3 regions of the Mesorhizobium sp. B263B2A genome follow, and region 1 is predicted to be linked to each of the others. Evidence: riboswitches for the same ligand, from Rfam matches in the RefSeq annotation. Region 1 holds a riboswitch; each other region holds the start of a gene.
What was found. A riboswitch is a leader RNA that binds a small molecule or an ion and turns the genes downstream of it on or off. The one in region 1 is predicted to bind cobalamin.
Positions count from the first base shown of each region.

Region 2: another riboswitch for cobalamin. It lies ahead of LB568_RS18685 (CbtB domain-containing protein); the one in region 1 lies ahead of bluB (5,6-dimethylbenzimidazole synthase).
Region 3: another riboswitch for cobalamin. It lies ahead of LB568_RS22010 (DUF1636 family protein); the one in region 1 lies ahead of bluB (5,6-dimethylbenzimidazole synthase).

Region 1 covers NZ_JAIUIU010000001.1:668,114-673,224, forward strand. The annotation lists gene dxs (1-deoxy-D-xylulose-5-phosphate synthase) at 1-441, opposite strand, end outside; gene LB568_RS03225 (pirin family protein) at 543-1,463, opposite strand; gene LB568_RS03230 (DUF2277 domain-containing protein) at 1,504-1,770, opposite strand; gene LB568_RS03235 (exodeoxyribonuclease VII small subunit) at 1,944-2,195, opposite strand; gene LB568_RS03240 (histone deacetylase family protein) at 2,199-3,125, opposite strand; cobalamin riboswitch at 3,247-3,427, shown strand; partial or broken gene bluB (5,6-dimethylbenzimidazole synthase) at 3,474-4,133, shown strand; gene LB568_RS03250 (hypothetical protein) at 4,220-5,111, opposite strand, start outside.
Region 2 covers NZ_JAIUIU010000011.1:116,229-121,339, reverse strand. The annotation lists gene cbiB (adenosylcobinamide-phosphate synthase CbiB) at 1-589, shown strand, start outside; gene cobO (cob(I)yrinic acid a,c-diamide adenosyltransferase) at 625-1,239, opposite strand; partial or broken gene cobU (bifunctional adenosylcobinamide kinase/adenosylcobinamide-phosphate guanylyltransferase) at 1,241-1,788, opposite strand; gene LB568_RS18690 (CbtA family protein) at 1,781-2,554, opposite strand; gene LB568_RS18685 (CbtB domain-containing protein) at 2,570-2,749, opposite strand; cobalamin riboswitch at 2,785-2,983, opposite strand; gene LB568_RS18680 (aromatic ring-hydroxylating oxygenase subunit alpha) at 3,127-4,350, shown strand; gene LB568_RS18675 (MFS transporter) at 4,354-5,111, opposite strand, start outside.
Region 3 covers NZ_JAIUIU010000015.1:48,289-53,399, forward strand. The annotation lists gene LB568_RS22005 (autotransporter outer membrane beta-barrel domain-containing protein) at 1-2,464, opposite strand, end outside; cobalamin riboswitch at 2,818-3,028, shown strand; gene LB568_RS22010 (DUF1636 family protein) at 3,050-3,514, shown strand; gene LB568_RS22015 (ABC transporter ATP-binding protein) at 3,511-4,296, shown strand; gene LB568_RS22020 (ABC transporter substrate-binding protein) at 4,345-5,111, shown strand, end outside.

The DNA.
Region 1 (5,111 bases):
GGCGATGACATTGTTGCGGCCGCCGGAGAGGTCGCGCGCGGCGGCCATGCCGAGGCCAGCCGATATCGATGTCGAGGAGTGGGCGGCGCCGAAGGGATCGTATTCGCTCTCGGCGCGGCGGGTGAAGCCGGACAGGCCGCCTTCCTGGCGCAGTGTGCGGATACGGTCGCGGCGGCCGGTCAGGATCTTGTGCGGATAGGCCTGGTGGCCGACATCCCAGATCAGCCGGTCATCCGGCGTGTCGAAGACATAGTGCAGCGCCACCGTCAGTTCGACCACGCCGAGGCCGGCACCCAGGTGGCCGCCGGTGCGAGACACGGCGTCGATCAGTTCGAGGCGAAGCTCGGACGCAAGCTGAGGCAGCTCGCTCTCGGCAAGCGCGCGCAGATCCGCCGGAATGCGGACCTTGTCGAGAAGCGGCGTCTGCGGCGTTGCGTTCACGGGTGCTCGGACTTTCTGTTCAACGGCGGGATAGGCCGCCGGCCGGCGAAAGTAAATGCGTGTCAGCGACGCGGATCAATCAGGCCCCTCGCCGATCCTCTTCAGCCTTCCGGCAACGGAATAAACTCTTCCTCATCTCCTGGAACGATATCGAAGCGGCCCGTCTTCCATTCCTGCTTGGCCTGTTCGATGCGCTCCTTGGACGACGAAACGAAATTCCACCAGATATACCGCTTAGAACCGAGCGAGGCGCCGCCGAACAGCATGAAATGCGCACCGGTTTGGGACGATACGATGATCTCGTCACCGGGCCGGAACACCAGCAGCCGTTCGGCCGGGAAGACGTCGCCTGAAATCGAGACCTCGCCTTCAAGCGTATAGACGGCGCGTTCTTCCGCATCGGCCGGGATTTTCACGCTGGCGCCCGGCGCTAGCCTGAGATCGGCGTAGAGCGTCTCGGAGTCGGTCCGCACCGGGGAGCGCAGTCCCTGGAAGTCGCCGATGACAATGCGGCCGCTGACACCTTCGGCGTCGATGTCGGGAAGCCGCAAGACAGCGGTGTTCTCGAACACCGGCGCCACCTCTTCCTTGTCGTCGGGCAGCGCCAGCCATGTCTGCAGGCCAGAGATCGACATCGGCGCGCCGCGCAGTTCTTCCGGCGTGCGCTCGGAGTGCACGATGCCGCGGCCGGCGGTCATAAGGTTCACGTCGCCGGGCTGGATCACCATTTCGGTGCCGAGGGAATCGCGATGCCGGATCTTGCCGTCGAACAGATAGGTCACCGTCGACAGGCCGATATGCGGATGCGGACGGACGTCGAGCGCCTGGCCGGCGCGCAGGATGGCGGGACCCATGCGGTCGAAGAAGATGAACGGACCAACCAGCCGCCGCTTGGCGGTCGGCAAGGCGCGGCGTACTTCAAAGCCGCCAATGTCCTTGGCGTTCGGGATGACCATCAGCTCGATCTGGTCGCTGGCAAAGGCGTCGCCGGCTTCAGGGTCTTTCCCTGGGAAGAAGCTCATGAACTCTCCTTGTCAGCGGCCAAGGACCGCCTTGGCCACATCAGGCGAAGCGGATCGCCGCCTTTGCCCGCAGTTTGGCCGCAACCTCTTCGCGATTGCGCGGATGCTGGTTGGTTTCGAGCGAATCGAGAAGCTCGCGCGCCGATGCCGCTATGGCTTCGACCGCATGGTCGAACGCATGCTGGTTCTGCTTCGAGGGCCGCGTCGTCCCGCTCAGCTTGCGGACGAACTGAAGTGCCGCGTCGCGGACTTCGTCGTTGGTTGCCGGCGGATCAAAATTGAACAGGGTCTTGATGTTTCTGCACATCGCTTCCGTATCTCCTCTTGTCCTGGAGCCGTTTCAATCGGGACGAACTCTATCCTCAGTCATGATCGTGTCCAAAAACCGGTGAGACCGCGCTCCAAGAGCGGTTCACCCTATCTCTTTGTTTTAACGCAATTCCGGACGGAAAACCGTCTCACACTTTTCCTGGAATTGCTCTAGTCCGCGTCGAGCGGCTCCGTCCCGACTGGCTTGCCGTCGCGCGACAGCCTGATCTTCTCGACCTTGTCCTCGGCGGCCTTCAGCAGCCGGTCGCAATGCACCTTCAACGCCTCGCCGCGCTCATAGATCTTGATCGACTGGTCGAGCGGTACGTCGCCGCGCTCCAGATCATCGACGATCTTCTCCAGCGCGTCGAGTGCCTGTTCGAAGCTCATCGCCTTGACGTCTTCGTTGGTCTCACCAGCCATCATTCATCCTTTCATCAGTCGCCCGACATGGGCGGCGACCGAAAATGCCAATCCCTGCAGATCGTAGCCGCCCTCGAGCAGGCTGACGAGCCGGTTGCGGCTGTGGCGCGCGGCGCGCTGCATCAGCTGGCCGGTCGCCCAATCGAAATCGTCCTCGGTCAGGTTGATCTCGGCCAGCGGGTCGCGGTGGTGCGCATCGAAGCCCGCGGAAATGATGATCAAATCCGGCGCGAAATTGTCGAGCGCCGGCAGCACGCGCGACAGGAAGGCGTCGCGAAATACCTCACTGCCGGTCTGCGGCGCAAGCGGCGCGTTGACGATGTTGCCGGCGCCGGTCTCGTCCTTCGCGCCGGTGCCGGGGTAGAGCGGCATCTGATGCGTGGAGCAATAGAGCACCGAAGGATCGTCCCAGAAAATGTCCTGCGTGCCGTTGCCGTGATGCACGTCCCAGTCGACGACCGCGACGCGTTCGACGCCATGCTTCTTCTGCGCATAACGCGCGGCGATGGCCGCCGTGTTGAAGAGGCAGAAGCCCATGGCCGTGGTTTTTTCGGCATGGTGGCCAGGGGGCCGCGCTGCGACGAACACATTATCGGCGCGGCCCTCAAAGACATCGTCGACGGCCGCATTGGCGGCGCCGATCGCCGCGATCGCCGCTTGCCAGCTCTTCGGGCTGGCGGTGGTGTCGGCATCGATGCGGGCGATGCCTTGGTCAGGGATGGCGGCGCGCACGCGGGCGACGAAATCGGCGGGATGCGCGTAGAGGATGGTGGCCTCGTCACCTTCCGGCGCCTTGACACGATCGAGTGCGGCGAAGGCCTCGTCGTCGAGCACCCGCTCGATGGCGCGCAAGCGGTCCGGCCGCTCGGGGTGGCCAGGCGGCGTGATGTGTTCGAGGAAGATCGGATGCGTGTAGAGACGAGTGGCCATGCTCCCTATCTAGTGCCCCGGCGCCGCGATGGCCATGCATCGCGGCTCGATCGCTGGGGAAAATCACGCCTGCGCCCATTGGCGTCGCTGCGGGGATTGGCGCCCCGGGCGGTTCGGCGTAAGGTCGCCGGCACTGCCTGGTGCCCGCCGCAAGCGGGAGAATCGGGAACACGGTTGAATTCCGTGGCGTGCCCAACGCTGTGAGGGGGACCGCGCCGGTAAATGCCACTGTCGATGACGGGAAGGCATCGGACGCGGGTTGATCCCAAGCCAGAAGACCGGCCTGGCAGACATCGTCATCCGCATGGTCAGGCGGCTGGCATCGATAGCAATCGCAAGGGACAAGCGATGCCGGAACACATGACCGCTCCTGGTAGCGACGGATTTGACCAGATGGCGCGAGACGCGGTCTACCGCGCCATGTTCACGCGGCGTGACGTGCGCAGCCATTTCCTGCCCGACGCGCTCGACGACGAGGTGCTGGCGCGGCTGCTGCTTGCCGCCCACCACGCGCCGTCGGTCGGCTTCATGCAGCCGTGGAACTTCATCGTCATCCGCGATGCCGCACGGCGCGCGGAAGTGCGCGACCTGTTCCTCGCCGCGCGCGAACAGGAACTTCCGGCCATCGAACAGGAAAGGCAGGCGCTCTACCGCAAGCTCAAGCTGGAAGGCATCTGCGAAAGCGCGCTCAACATCTGCATCACCTGCGACCGGCAGCGGTCGAAGGGTTCGCCGCTGGGACGCTGGCACAATCCGGAAATGGACCTCTACAGCACGGTCTGCGCGGTGCAGAATTTCTGGCTGGCCGCGCGTGCCGAAGGCGTTGGCGTCGGCTGGGTCAGCATCATCGAGGCGCAAGCGCTGAAGGGCCTATTGTCCATTCCCGATCACGTGACGCCGGTCGCCTATCTCTGCGTCGGCCGGGTCTCCGAATTCGCGTCCAAACCGGACCTCGAAACGCATGGCTGGGGCCGACGCCTGCCGCTGCCCGAACTGATCATGAGCGAGACTTTTTGCGGTCAGGGCGAGGTGCGGCTCAAATCGACGGTGGCACGCCTCAACGCCGTCAATGCCGCGCCGGCAAGCCCGGCCGATCAGCGTGTCGCGCCCGCCGTATCCCAGCGCGAGCCGCCGAAGGAGGCCAGCGCCTTGTCCTTGAGTTCCCTGAATTTCGACGATGCCTCGGAGAGCCGAGCGTCCCAGGCGGGATCGGGCACCTGGCCCTCAATGGTCTTGAAATAGACCTGCATCAGGCAAGCGATGGCGAAGGGCTCGATGAAAGCCGCCTTGAACGCCCAGGCAAAGACGATGGCGAGCACGAAGGCCCAACCAGCCAGTTGCCCCGGCATGATGAAGAGAATTGCGGCGGCAGGAGCCAGCATAGCCAAGAAGATGACGAAAGAGACGCCCCACATGATGACTGCCAGCCAGACGGCGTTCTTGACCATGGTCTTGCCGTTCTGGGCGTAGAGCACCACGCCTTGGCGCGCTGTCTCGAAGGGCGAGGACGAATTGATGCGGATATTGTAGCCGAGGATGATCTCGTCGACATAGGTCAGCGATAGGCGGATCACCGTGTTGATGAAGGAGACCAGGCCGCTCAGGCCCGGAATCGGCAGGAAGGCGGCAATGCCGCCAAGCAGGCCGGTGATGGCGCGGATGCCGCCCTTGACCAATTGGTCGACGACGAAAAGGATGTTGGCCTCGGCGAACCGCTCGGTCACGACTTGCCTGGCATAGGCGATCTGGTCCTGGCCGCCGGGGACGTCCTGACCGTCGATCAGATGGACCATGACGGCGATATGGCCGGCCTTGACGACATAGAGGATGTATTCGCGGATCCAGTAGACGGCGATCGAGACGATGCCGAAGCCGACCACGCTGCCCCATAGGGCAAAGGACATCGGCCCGTCGGGATCTGTGGAGATATGGCCGACGCCATAGCCGACCGAGGCGCCGGTGCCGGTCGCCATGATGTAGGCCAGC
Region 2 (5,111 bases), on a different contig from region 1:
GCGCATCGTCGGCCGCGATCCGGAAACGCTGGACAGGGCCGGTGTCTGCCGTGCGGCGATCGAGAGCCTGGCCGAGAATTTTTCCGATGGCATCGTCGCCCCCGCCTTCTGGACCGGTGTCGGCGGACTCGCCGGCGGCGCCGCCTACAAGGCCGCCAATACCGCCGATTCGATGATTGGCCACCGCACCCCGCGCCACGAAGCCTTCGGCTGGGCGGCGGCGCGCTTCGACGACTGGATCAACTTGCCGGCGTCGCGGCTGACCGCTCTGCTGATCGTGCTGGCGGCTTTCCTGGTCAAGGAAGCCGATCCGAACAATGCCTGGCAAGCAGTGCGGCGCGATGCGAAAAAGCACCGCTCGCCCAATGCCGGCTGGCCGGAAGCGGCTATGGCCGGCGCGCTTGGTCTGGCACTCGCGGGACCGCGCAGCTATGGCGGCGTGCTGGTCGACGATGTCTTCATGGGAGAAGGCGGCCGCCGCGAAGCCGACAGCCTCGACATCAGGCGGGCGCTGAAACTCTACCGCGTCGCCGATTATCTGCTGATCGGGCTGTTCGGGTCGGTCGCGGCGATCGCAATTGTGGCGTGATCTCACCCTCCCCCTTGTGGGGAGGGTAAGGAACATCAGAACTCGATCCCCTGCTGCGCCTTCACACCTGCCGAAAAATGGTGCTTGGTCACGCCCATCTCGGTGACGAGGTCGGCTTCTTCGACAAGCGCCGGCTTGGCGTTACGGCCGGTGACGACGACATGCAGGCCCTCGCGACGAGCTTTCAGCGCGGCAACCACCTTGCCGAGATCGAGATAGTCGTAGCGCAGCGCGATATTGAGTTCGTCGAGCACGACGAGGCTGATCGACGGATCGGCGATCAACTCCAGCGCCTTGGCCCAGGCAGCTTCGGCCGCGGCGATGTCGCGCTTCAGATCCTGTGTCTCCCAGGTGAACCCTTCACCCATCGCATGCCAGACGACACGATCGCCGAAAGCGGCGAAAGCGTCTTTCTCGCCGGTGTGCCATTTGCCCTTGATGAACTGGACGACGCCGACCCGCTTGCCATAGCCAAGCATCCGCAGCGCCAGGCCGAAAGCGGCCGTGGTCTTGCCCTTGCCAGGTCCGGTGTTGACGATCAGCAGGCCCTTCTCGACCGTCTTGCTTGCCACCTCGGCGTCCTGCACCGCCTTGCGCTTGGCCATCTTGGCGCGGTGGCGCTCTTCATTCTTGTCGTCGATGTCGGTCATCTCACTTCACCTTGAGCGGCAGCCCGGCCACCATCAAAAGCACCGTATCGGAAATCGCCGCGACCTGCTGGTTGAGCCGGCCGGCGGCATCGCGGAACCGACGTGCCAGGGCATTGTCCGGCACGATGCCTTGCCCGACTTCGTTGGACACCACGAACCAGGACCCGCGCGGTCGCAACAGCACGTCAGTCAGCCGCCGGCATTCCTGCTCGATATCGTGTTCGGCCAGCATGTGATTGGTCAGCCACAGAGTGAGGCAGTCGACAAGCACCGGCTGATTGTCCGGCAGGGCCTCGAGCGCGCCGGCGAGGTCCAGCGGCGCATCGATGGTCGACCAGCCCTCGCCGCGCCGCGTCCGGTGCAGCGCGATGCGCTCACGCATCTCGTCGTCATAGGCTTCAGCCGTGGCGATATAGGTCCATGGCGAGGGCAATGCCGTCGCCAGGATTTCGGCGTGGGGGGGGGGGGGGGGGGGGGGGGGGGGGGGGGCGCGCTCTTGCCGGAGCGCCCGCCGCCAATGATGAAAGTCAGCTTGCCTTGATCAGGCAAAGCTGTCGCGCAGGCTGGTCGCGGTGCCGGTGAAGCGGCCGCGCACCACGCCGACGACCGCGCCGAGCACCAGCCAGAACACCAGATTGGTTACGGTCACCGCCACCACGAACTGATGATGCAGGCCTTCCGGGATCGGCGTCTCGAAACTGTCGGGCTGCGGCGCGCCGACAATATGCGGGGCGACGATCAAAGCCACGCCGAGGATCGCGAGCGGCAGCGATTTGCGGAAGGCGATCAGCCCAAGACCGATCGCCGTGGCCGCCACCGTCGAGACCCACCAAATCTGGCGCGGCAGCAACTCGGCCGCCGGCATCGCCGGCAGTTCCGGCGGCAGGCCGAGGCCAGGCGCCAGCGTGAACACGGCAAAACCTGCCAGGCCCCAGAACACGCCCTGGCGCCAATTGCCGATGCCGCCGGCGAATTCCGAGACCGCGACCAGGACCAGCGCGAAGCCGATGCCGGTGACGATGTTGGCAAGCACGCTGAAGCCGAAACGCTCGAAACCATCGGCCGGCGTCCAGCCTTCGTCCTCCGCCGCCGGAGCAGCGGTTTCTGCCGGCGCCGGTGCGGCGGTGCTCATGGCATTGGCATCCGCGGCAGTGGGTGCGGCATGGTCATGATGGTGGCCGCCACCGGCCTGCTCGTAGACTTCGGCCTTGAGGATAAGCGGCACGGTGGCATAGGCCTGCATGCAGGCGAGAACGACGCCGGCCACGAGCCCTGCGATCGCCGCGATGAACACGACGTTGCGAAACAGGTTCATGATGTCAAATCCTCGTCAGTGGCAGGGAAACGCCATCGAATGACGATAGTCGTGGGCGGCATTGTGGACCGCATCGATATGCGAGAAGCCGACAAAGCCGACAACGAAGATGCCGAGCAGCGCGGCGAGCGCGAGCTGCATGAAGCGCGACTGCGAGGAGACCGAGGTGCCGAGGGAGACGGAAGCGGTATTCATGTCTTGTCCTTTCACCCTCCACCCGAGGGCATCGAAGTCAGTTTCCTGTCGCCGGCAGGTCTCCTGGCTCGCGGATAAGCGCCCTTCTCCACCTTCCCGAAGAAAAATCTTCAGTGGCATATGGAGAGGACTACCGCACACAGTTGCGGGGGCAGCCACGGCATTGGGCAACGATTGAGCCCGCACCGCATTCCCTCTTGGCTCCAAAACGGAACCGACGACAGCGGGACTATACGGAAAATCATGACACGCGGCAAACCAAATTCCGCCGGCAACCAGCGCGATTGCGCCATGCCGGCGACATCGGCGGTTCTCGGCACCACAATTGACAATTATGCTGGCCGGGTATCGGCTGGCCATTTCACAGGAAGCCAGCCATGCAGCCTCCAGCCCTGCAGCCACCAGTCCTGCAGCCCAATGCCAGCGAGCGCGATCGCTACAACGGCCTGACCCGGGCTGAAGCGACGTTGCCGTCATCGGCCTATTGGGACGGCGAGAGCTATCGGCGCGACCTCGATGCGATCTGGTATCGAAGCTGGCTGCTCGTCGGCCGCGAGGCCGATCTTGCCCAACCGCTGGCGTTCCGCACTTTCCGCGTCGGCACGCAGGAAATCGTCGTGCTGCGCGACGAGACCGGCGAACTGCGCGCCTTCCACAACACCTGCCGGCATCGCGGCTCGCAGCTTTGCCAGGAAAGCGAAGGCCGGCTGAAGGCGCGGCTCATCACCTGCCCCTATCACGCCTGGTCGTATTCGCTGCGCGGCGACCTCGTGCGCGTGCCGTCGAAATCGCTGCCCGAAGGCTTCGACAAGGCCGACCATCCGCTCTATCGCGTCGCACTGTCGGTATGGCGCGGCTTCGTGTTCGTCAATTTGCAGGAGGACGCGAATTTGCAGGAGGACGCCGCCGGCTCGGCGCAGGCCTCCTTCGATCCCGCCTCCGGCGATCTCGGCAATTGGCCGCTGGAAACGCTGGTATCAGGCCATGTGCTGCGCAAGGTGATGAACTGCAACTGGAAGATTTTTTGGGAAAACTTCAACGAATGCCTGCACTGCCCCGGCGTTCACAAGGACCTGTCGCGGCTGGTGCCGATCTATGGCCGCGGTCTGATGAGCCGGCATGACGACCCCGAATGGGTGCGCCACGCCGACAATGACGCGCCGGAATTTTCGGGTGGCCTGCGCGCCGGCGCCGAAACCTGGTCGCGCGACGGCAAGACCCATGCACCGGTCTTCGCGGGCTTGACGCCAGCCGAGCGCACCGCCGGCCAGACCTACGCCACCAGCATGCCCTCGATGTTCATCGTCGGTCATGTCGACTATGTCAGGACCGTGCGGCTGGTGCCGCTCGGCCCCGAACAGACCGGGCTGGTCGCGGAATGGCTGTTCGCGCCCGAAGCGCTCGATGCCCCGTCGGCCGACATCGACAACATCGTCGCCTTCGGCACGCAGGTGCTGGAGGAGGACGCGGCGATCTGCGAGGTCAACCAGAAGGGCCTGCGCTCCATGCGCCACAAAGCCGGCGTGCTGATGCCCGAGGAATATGATCTGCACCGCTTCCACAACTGGGTGCGCGAGCGCCACTCGGCGCTTTCGCCGTGACCGTCACAGTGACTTCGGCAGATACCGCCAGGTCACGAAGCCGCAAACCGCGGCCAGCAGGCTCAGCGTGACGAACACCGAGCCGAGCCCGAAGAAGATCAGCACCACGGAATAGACCAGCGGCGGCGTCAGCTCGGAAAAATCGAGATAGGTGCGGTAGACGGCTGCCATCTGCGCGCGCTCGTAGGAGCGTACCGAGCGCATGAAGGCCGTCGAGCCCAGCGCATCGAGCGCGATGGTGAAGAACGCGCCGCCAAGCAGGAAAGCGCCGGTCACCAGCGGAGCGGTCGCTCCCACCGTGCCCGCGGCCAGCAGCATCGCCGACATGGCGAAATAGGCAAACGTCATGGTGCGCCGGCCGCCAAAGCGTTTTCCAGCCTTGCCCCAGAAGATGGCCATGAACAACAGCGCGTTGCCGGCCGAGACGAGCAGGCCGCCGGCGATATCGCCCTGCCCGGTGATGACCATGAACAGTGGGCCGTACACGAAGAAGGTCGTCCAGAAGCAGGAGCGTCCGAAAGCGATCAGCCAGGCCAGCCTCAGCCTCGGCTGCGCGACGAAGCGGCCGATATTGGCGAGTGGGTTGACCGGTCGTGTCTTGCCCGGCTGGATCGACTGGTTGTCACCAAGCCGATAGAACCAGAACAGCGCCAGCAAGGCCACTGCGAACACCGCCACCGCACCATGCGCGGCCCAGATGCCGAAATGCGCGTAGAGGAAGATGCCGAGCGTCGGCCCGCCGGTCCAGGCAAACATCGACC
Region 3 (5,111 bases), on a different contig from region 1:
TGCCGAGTCGCTGCTGGAGCGTGCCTAGCTGGTTGAACGTCTGCAGCGCACCCGCATAGGCCTCGTACAGCGGTGCGCCGGCCTGATAGAGCGGCGTTCCGGGTCCACCGCCATCGATCAGGGCGGAACGCAGATACCAGTCGCCGTCGCCGGGTGTGCTCGTGCCGCCCTGGTAGAGCCGGTAGGCATAGGCGCCGCCGACCACCGCCTGATCGCCTTCGAAGGTGTAGTTGCCCTTTAGCGAGAAGCTGCCATTCGAGACGCCGCCGACATCGACGATCTTGATGCCTTCGACCGTCTGCGCCCCGCCGCCGCCGAGATTGACGACCTGGAGCGTGCCCGTGCCTGACGTACCCCCGGCGATAACCATCATGTTGGTTTGTGAGTTGTCTGCACCCAGGGCGGTGCCGATGAGAATATTGCCCCCATTGCCGACATAGTCGCCGCTGACGGTCAGCTTGCTTCCAAGACTGCCGGCAATGCCCACCGTTCCGGCGTTGGTCAGCCCTGCGGTCGTCTGCGAGGTGCCGGCGAGATCGAGCGTCGCGCCCGAGGCGACCGAGAACTGCGAAGCGGAACTGAACGCGTTGGCCGCGCCCGCGGCGAGCGTGCCGCCATTGACCAAAGTGGCGCCGGCGAAAGCCGAGTTGTCCGAGGTCAGAACCACTGTTCCCAAGCCGTCCTTGACGAAATTTCCGGCGCCCGAGAGCGCGCCGGCATAGCTCGCATTGGCGGTCTGGTCGAAGGTGAACGAGGCGCCGGCGCCGATCGAGACATCGCCGCCGAAGCGCTCGGCCGCCGCGACGAGGCCGCCTTGGTCGATGGTCCAGTCCAGCAGCGACGTGCCTGAAAGGGTCAGCGTGCCGGCACCATCCTTCACCATCGCGCCGGTGCCGGAGATATCGCCGGCAAAGCTGGCGTCCATCGACTGGTCGAAGACGACCGTGCCGGCATTGCCGATGTCGCCCCGGATCGAGGCTGCATTGCCGACAAGCGTGCCGGCATTGACGATGTTGCCGCCCGTGTAGCTGTTGGATAAGTTGATGACATTGAGGGTACCCAAGCCGTGCTTGACCAGCGTGCCGGCGCCGGTCACCTGCCCGGTAAGGTCCAGTTGCGTGCCTCCGGCCGTTTCAAAGCCGCCATTGCCATTGAGCTGGACATTGCGGGCAGTGGAAAAGCTGGCGGTCGTGCGCAACGTGCCGCCGCCGAAACTGAGATTGCCCGAAGTCGCGCCGAGATTGCCGTCGGCGGCCACTTGAAGTGTCCCGGCGTTGATCACCGTGCCGCCGCTATAGGTGTTGGCGCCGGTCAGGATCGTCGTTCCGCTGCCGATCTGGCTGACCGAGCCAGTGCCGCTGATAACGCCGCCATAGGTCAGCGCATCGCTGCGGTTGAAGGCGAGCATGCCGGCGTTGGTGACGTCGCCGATGATCGAGCCGCTGGTGCCACCATTTCCCAGTTGCAGCGTGCCTTGCTGGATATCCCAGTTGGTGGTCGCCGTGTTGTCGGCCGTCAGTGCCCAGGTGCCGCTGCCGGTCTTCTCGAAAATATCGAAGTTGCGATACTGCCCGGCGGCGCCAATCGAACCATCCAGGACAGAGAAGCCGGTTCCGTTGAGCCGGAGGCGGTCGGTGGTCGCCGTGGCGTTCGCCACCACATTGCCGAAAATCTGCGAGCCGTCCTGGAGCTCGAGGTTGATTACGCCCGTCGTCGGCGTGACGCTCGAAATCCAGCCGATTGCGTTAGCGCCGGCACCGGCCCGGATCACGCCGCTGTTGACAATATCGAGTGAGACGGTAGCGCCGTTGGCTGCGATAGCGCCCCCACCCGGGCCACCGCTTTCGATGGTGCCGGTGTTGATGATCTGACCGGCGCCATTTCGAACGTAGACGCCAATGCCGCCGTTGCCGCTCGTAGCCGGCCCACCGCGGATGGTGCCGTGATTGGTCAAGCTCGCGACAGCGCCCGGGCCGCCGAAATCGACGCCCGAACCGCCGGATCCTGAAGGCCCGGTTCCGCCTTGAACCAAGCCCATATTGATCACCGCGGCCCCAGTCCGGATCTGCAGGCCCGCTGATGAAGTGCCGCCATCCGAGCCCTTGAACGTGCCCATCAGCGTCCGCACGGCGCCAGCGCCGGAAATTGCGACGCCGCTGCCCGGTGCGCCAAAGAGGGTGAAACCTTGCGTGTCGATCGTCAGCGGCTTAGTCGACGTCGGAAGGCTGGTGGACGACACGGTGAAGCTGCCGGTCAACGTGATCGTCGCGTTAGGATCAGGATCGGCATTCGCGGCGGTAATCGCGGCGCGAAGCGAGCCATCGCTGTTGGCGACGTAGTTGCCCGCGATCGCCTGGCGCGGCGCCACCCCGGCAACGACCAGCACTGCCAGGGAAGCCCCCGCCAAAAACCGGCCGCGCGCTGCAGTCAAAACCCCGCCGCGCGCGTGAACCCGTCCCACCATGCCTTCGCCCCTAATTCCAGATGCCCGAACGCAGCATGAATGCTACCGCCCGGCAATCCATCTATAGTCCAGAGGACTACCAAAACGCTAAGAATGTTGTGCAACTGCAACTATATAGCGGTGAGGACAAAATTTATATTTGTAGTATCTAAATTAGCCCATAAAACTATACAGGGGGGCGGGCCTGCGGTGGCATTGATCGAGGGATCGCTTGGCCGGCCCTCTCTGCCGGCAGACGTCTCGGCTTTCCAGACAATAGGGGTTGACATTATCCGCAAATGTCGCTTCACACGTAATGTTATTACATTAATAAATAGCATCGCAAAAACCGTTGCGGTGCGATCGATGGAAATCTACGGTGGGTGCGTGATGGTCCCCGCGCCGAAAGGCAAGGGGTGAAAAGGGAACACGGTGAGATCCCCGGAAAGGGGTCGAGACCGTGGCTGCCCCCGCAACTGTAAGCGGTGAGCAAGATCCGAAATGCCACTGGCCGGCAAGGCTGGGAAGGCAGGATCGAGCCGAGACCCGCGAGCCAGGAGACCTGCCATTACGGAGTTGACCGGACGGGGTGTGCCGGGAGGAGACGTGGACGTCGGTCTTGTCGGCCGGCTCGCCAACATCCTTCCGTCGCCAGTTTTGGAAAGTGACGGAAAGTTGGACGGCGCCATCGATCCCATTCATCTCATTCACCGCATCATCGTGTGCACGCTTTGCCGCGACGTCCCGAGTGGGATCAGGTCGGGCGAAAGCTTGTACATCCTGCGCTCCCGGCTCTCGGCCCCTGCGGTGGCGCAAGGCTTCACGGTCGAGGGCGTCGAGTGCATGGCGGGCTGCGCGCGGCCGCTGACGGTGGCCTTCCAGGCGCCGGGCAAGGCCGCTTATCTGTTCGGGTCGATCGATGCGCAAGCCGATGCCGGCGATCTCGCGCAGTTCGCCAGCCTCTATGCCTCGCTCGCCGACGGCTGGTGCAACTCCGGGCAACGTCCGCCGCGACTGGCCGGCAAGACCGTGGCCCGCATCCCGGGCACGCCTGCGGAGGGAAACCGATGACGCCGCTTCTCGAAGCGCGCGATCTGGGCGCGACGGCGAACGGCCGGGACCTGGTCCTGTCGGTCAGCCTGTCGGTGGCATCGGGCGATCGGCTCGCCATCATCGGCCCCAACGGCGCCGGCAAGACCACGCTGCTGCGCATGCTGTCGGGCATGCTCAGGCCCAGTTCCGGGGAGGTGAAGCTTGGCGGCCGGCGCCTGGACAGGATTTCGGCCGCCGAGCGCGCGCTGCACATCGCCGTCGTCGGCCAGACCGACCAGCCGGATCCGCGGCTCGCGGTAATCGACTATGTCGAACTTGGCCGCGTCCCGCATGCCGGCTTGAGGCGCAGGAGCGAGGAACGCGACATCGTCGTTGACGCGCTGCGCCGGACCGGCCTGTTGCCGCTGCTTGGCCGCACCATCGGCTCGCTGTCGGGCGGCGAGCGCCAACGCTCCCAGCTTGCCCGCGCCGTCGCACAGCAACCGAAGGTGTTGTTCCTCGACGAGCCGACCAACCATCTCGATCCGCGCGCCCGTGGCGAATTGCTCGAACTCGTCGCCGGCTTCGGCATGACGGTGATCGCGGTGCTGCACGATCTGGCGTTGGTGGCACCCTTCGCCACCAGGGTCGCGGTGATGAACGAAGCCCGGCTGCATGCGCTGGCGGCACCGCGCGAAGCACTCACCCAACAGCTGATCCGCGAGATCTTCGGCGTCGATGTGTTTCGCCTGCGCCATCCGACCGAAGACCGGGAACTGACGGTGTTCGACGTTCCGAACCGCGCCGCGCCGTCTTCCTGATCGAAGACCATTCCTCATCCGACACTGTTCAGCCAAGGAGCAAAATCCGTGAAACGTCTCGCTATGTCGCTCTTCTTCTCGCTGCTGGCCTCGACGGCCTTCGCCTTTCCCGTCACCGTCGACAGCTGCGGCAAGCCGCTGACCTTCGACGCGCCGCCCAAGCGCGCCGTCATCCAGGATCTCAACATGGCCGAGATGGCCTTCGCGCTGAAGCTGCAGCCGTCGATCGTCGGCCTGACCGGCATCACCGGATGGTACAAGGTCGGTCCCGAATTCAAGGCCGAGCAGGGCTCCATCCCGGAACTGGCGCCAAAATACCCGACGCTCGAAAACCTGGTCGCCGCCGAGCCCGATTTCTTTTTTGCCGGCTGGTACTACGGCATGAAGCCGGGTGGCGAGGTGACGCCCGACACGCTGGCTCCGCACGGCATCAAGACGCTTGTGCTGACCGAAAGCTGCGTCCATCTCGACAAGAGCAGGTCCGCCGCCTCGATGGACCTGCTCTATGGCGACGTCGAAAAGCTGGGCAAGATCTTCGGCAAGGAAGCCGACGCGGAAAAGCTCGTCTCCGGCTGGAAGGCACAACTGGCCGATATCACCGCGAAAGTCGGCAGCGCCAAGGGAACGCGGGTGTTCCTCTACGATTCCGGCGAGGACAAGCCGTTCACCGCCGGGAAATTCGCCATCCCCAGCGCCATGATCACGGCGGCCGGCGGCGACAACATCATGGCCGACATGGACACCAGCTGGGGCAACACGGACTGGGAAACGGTGGCGTCGCGCAACCCGCAATTCCTCATCCTGCTCGACTACCA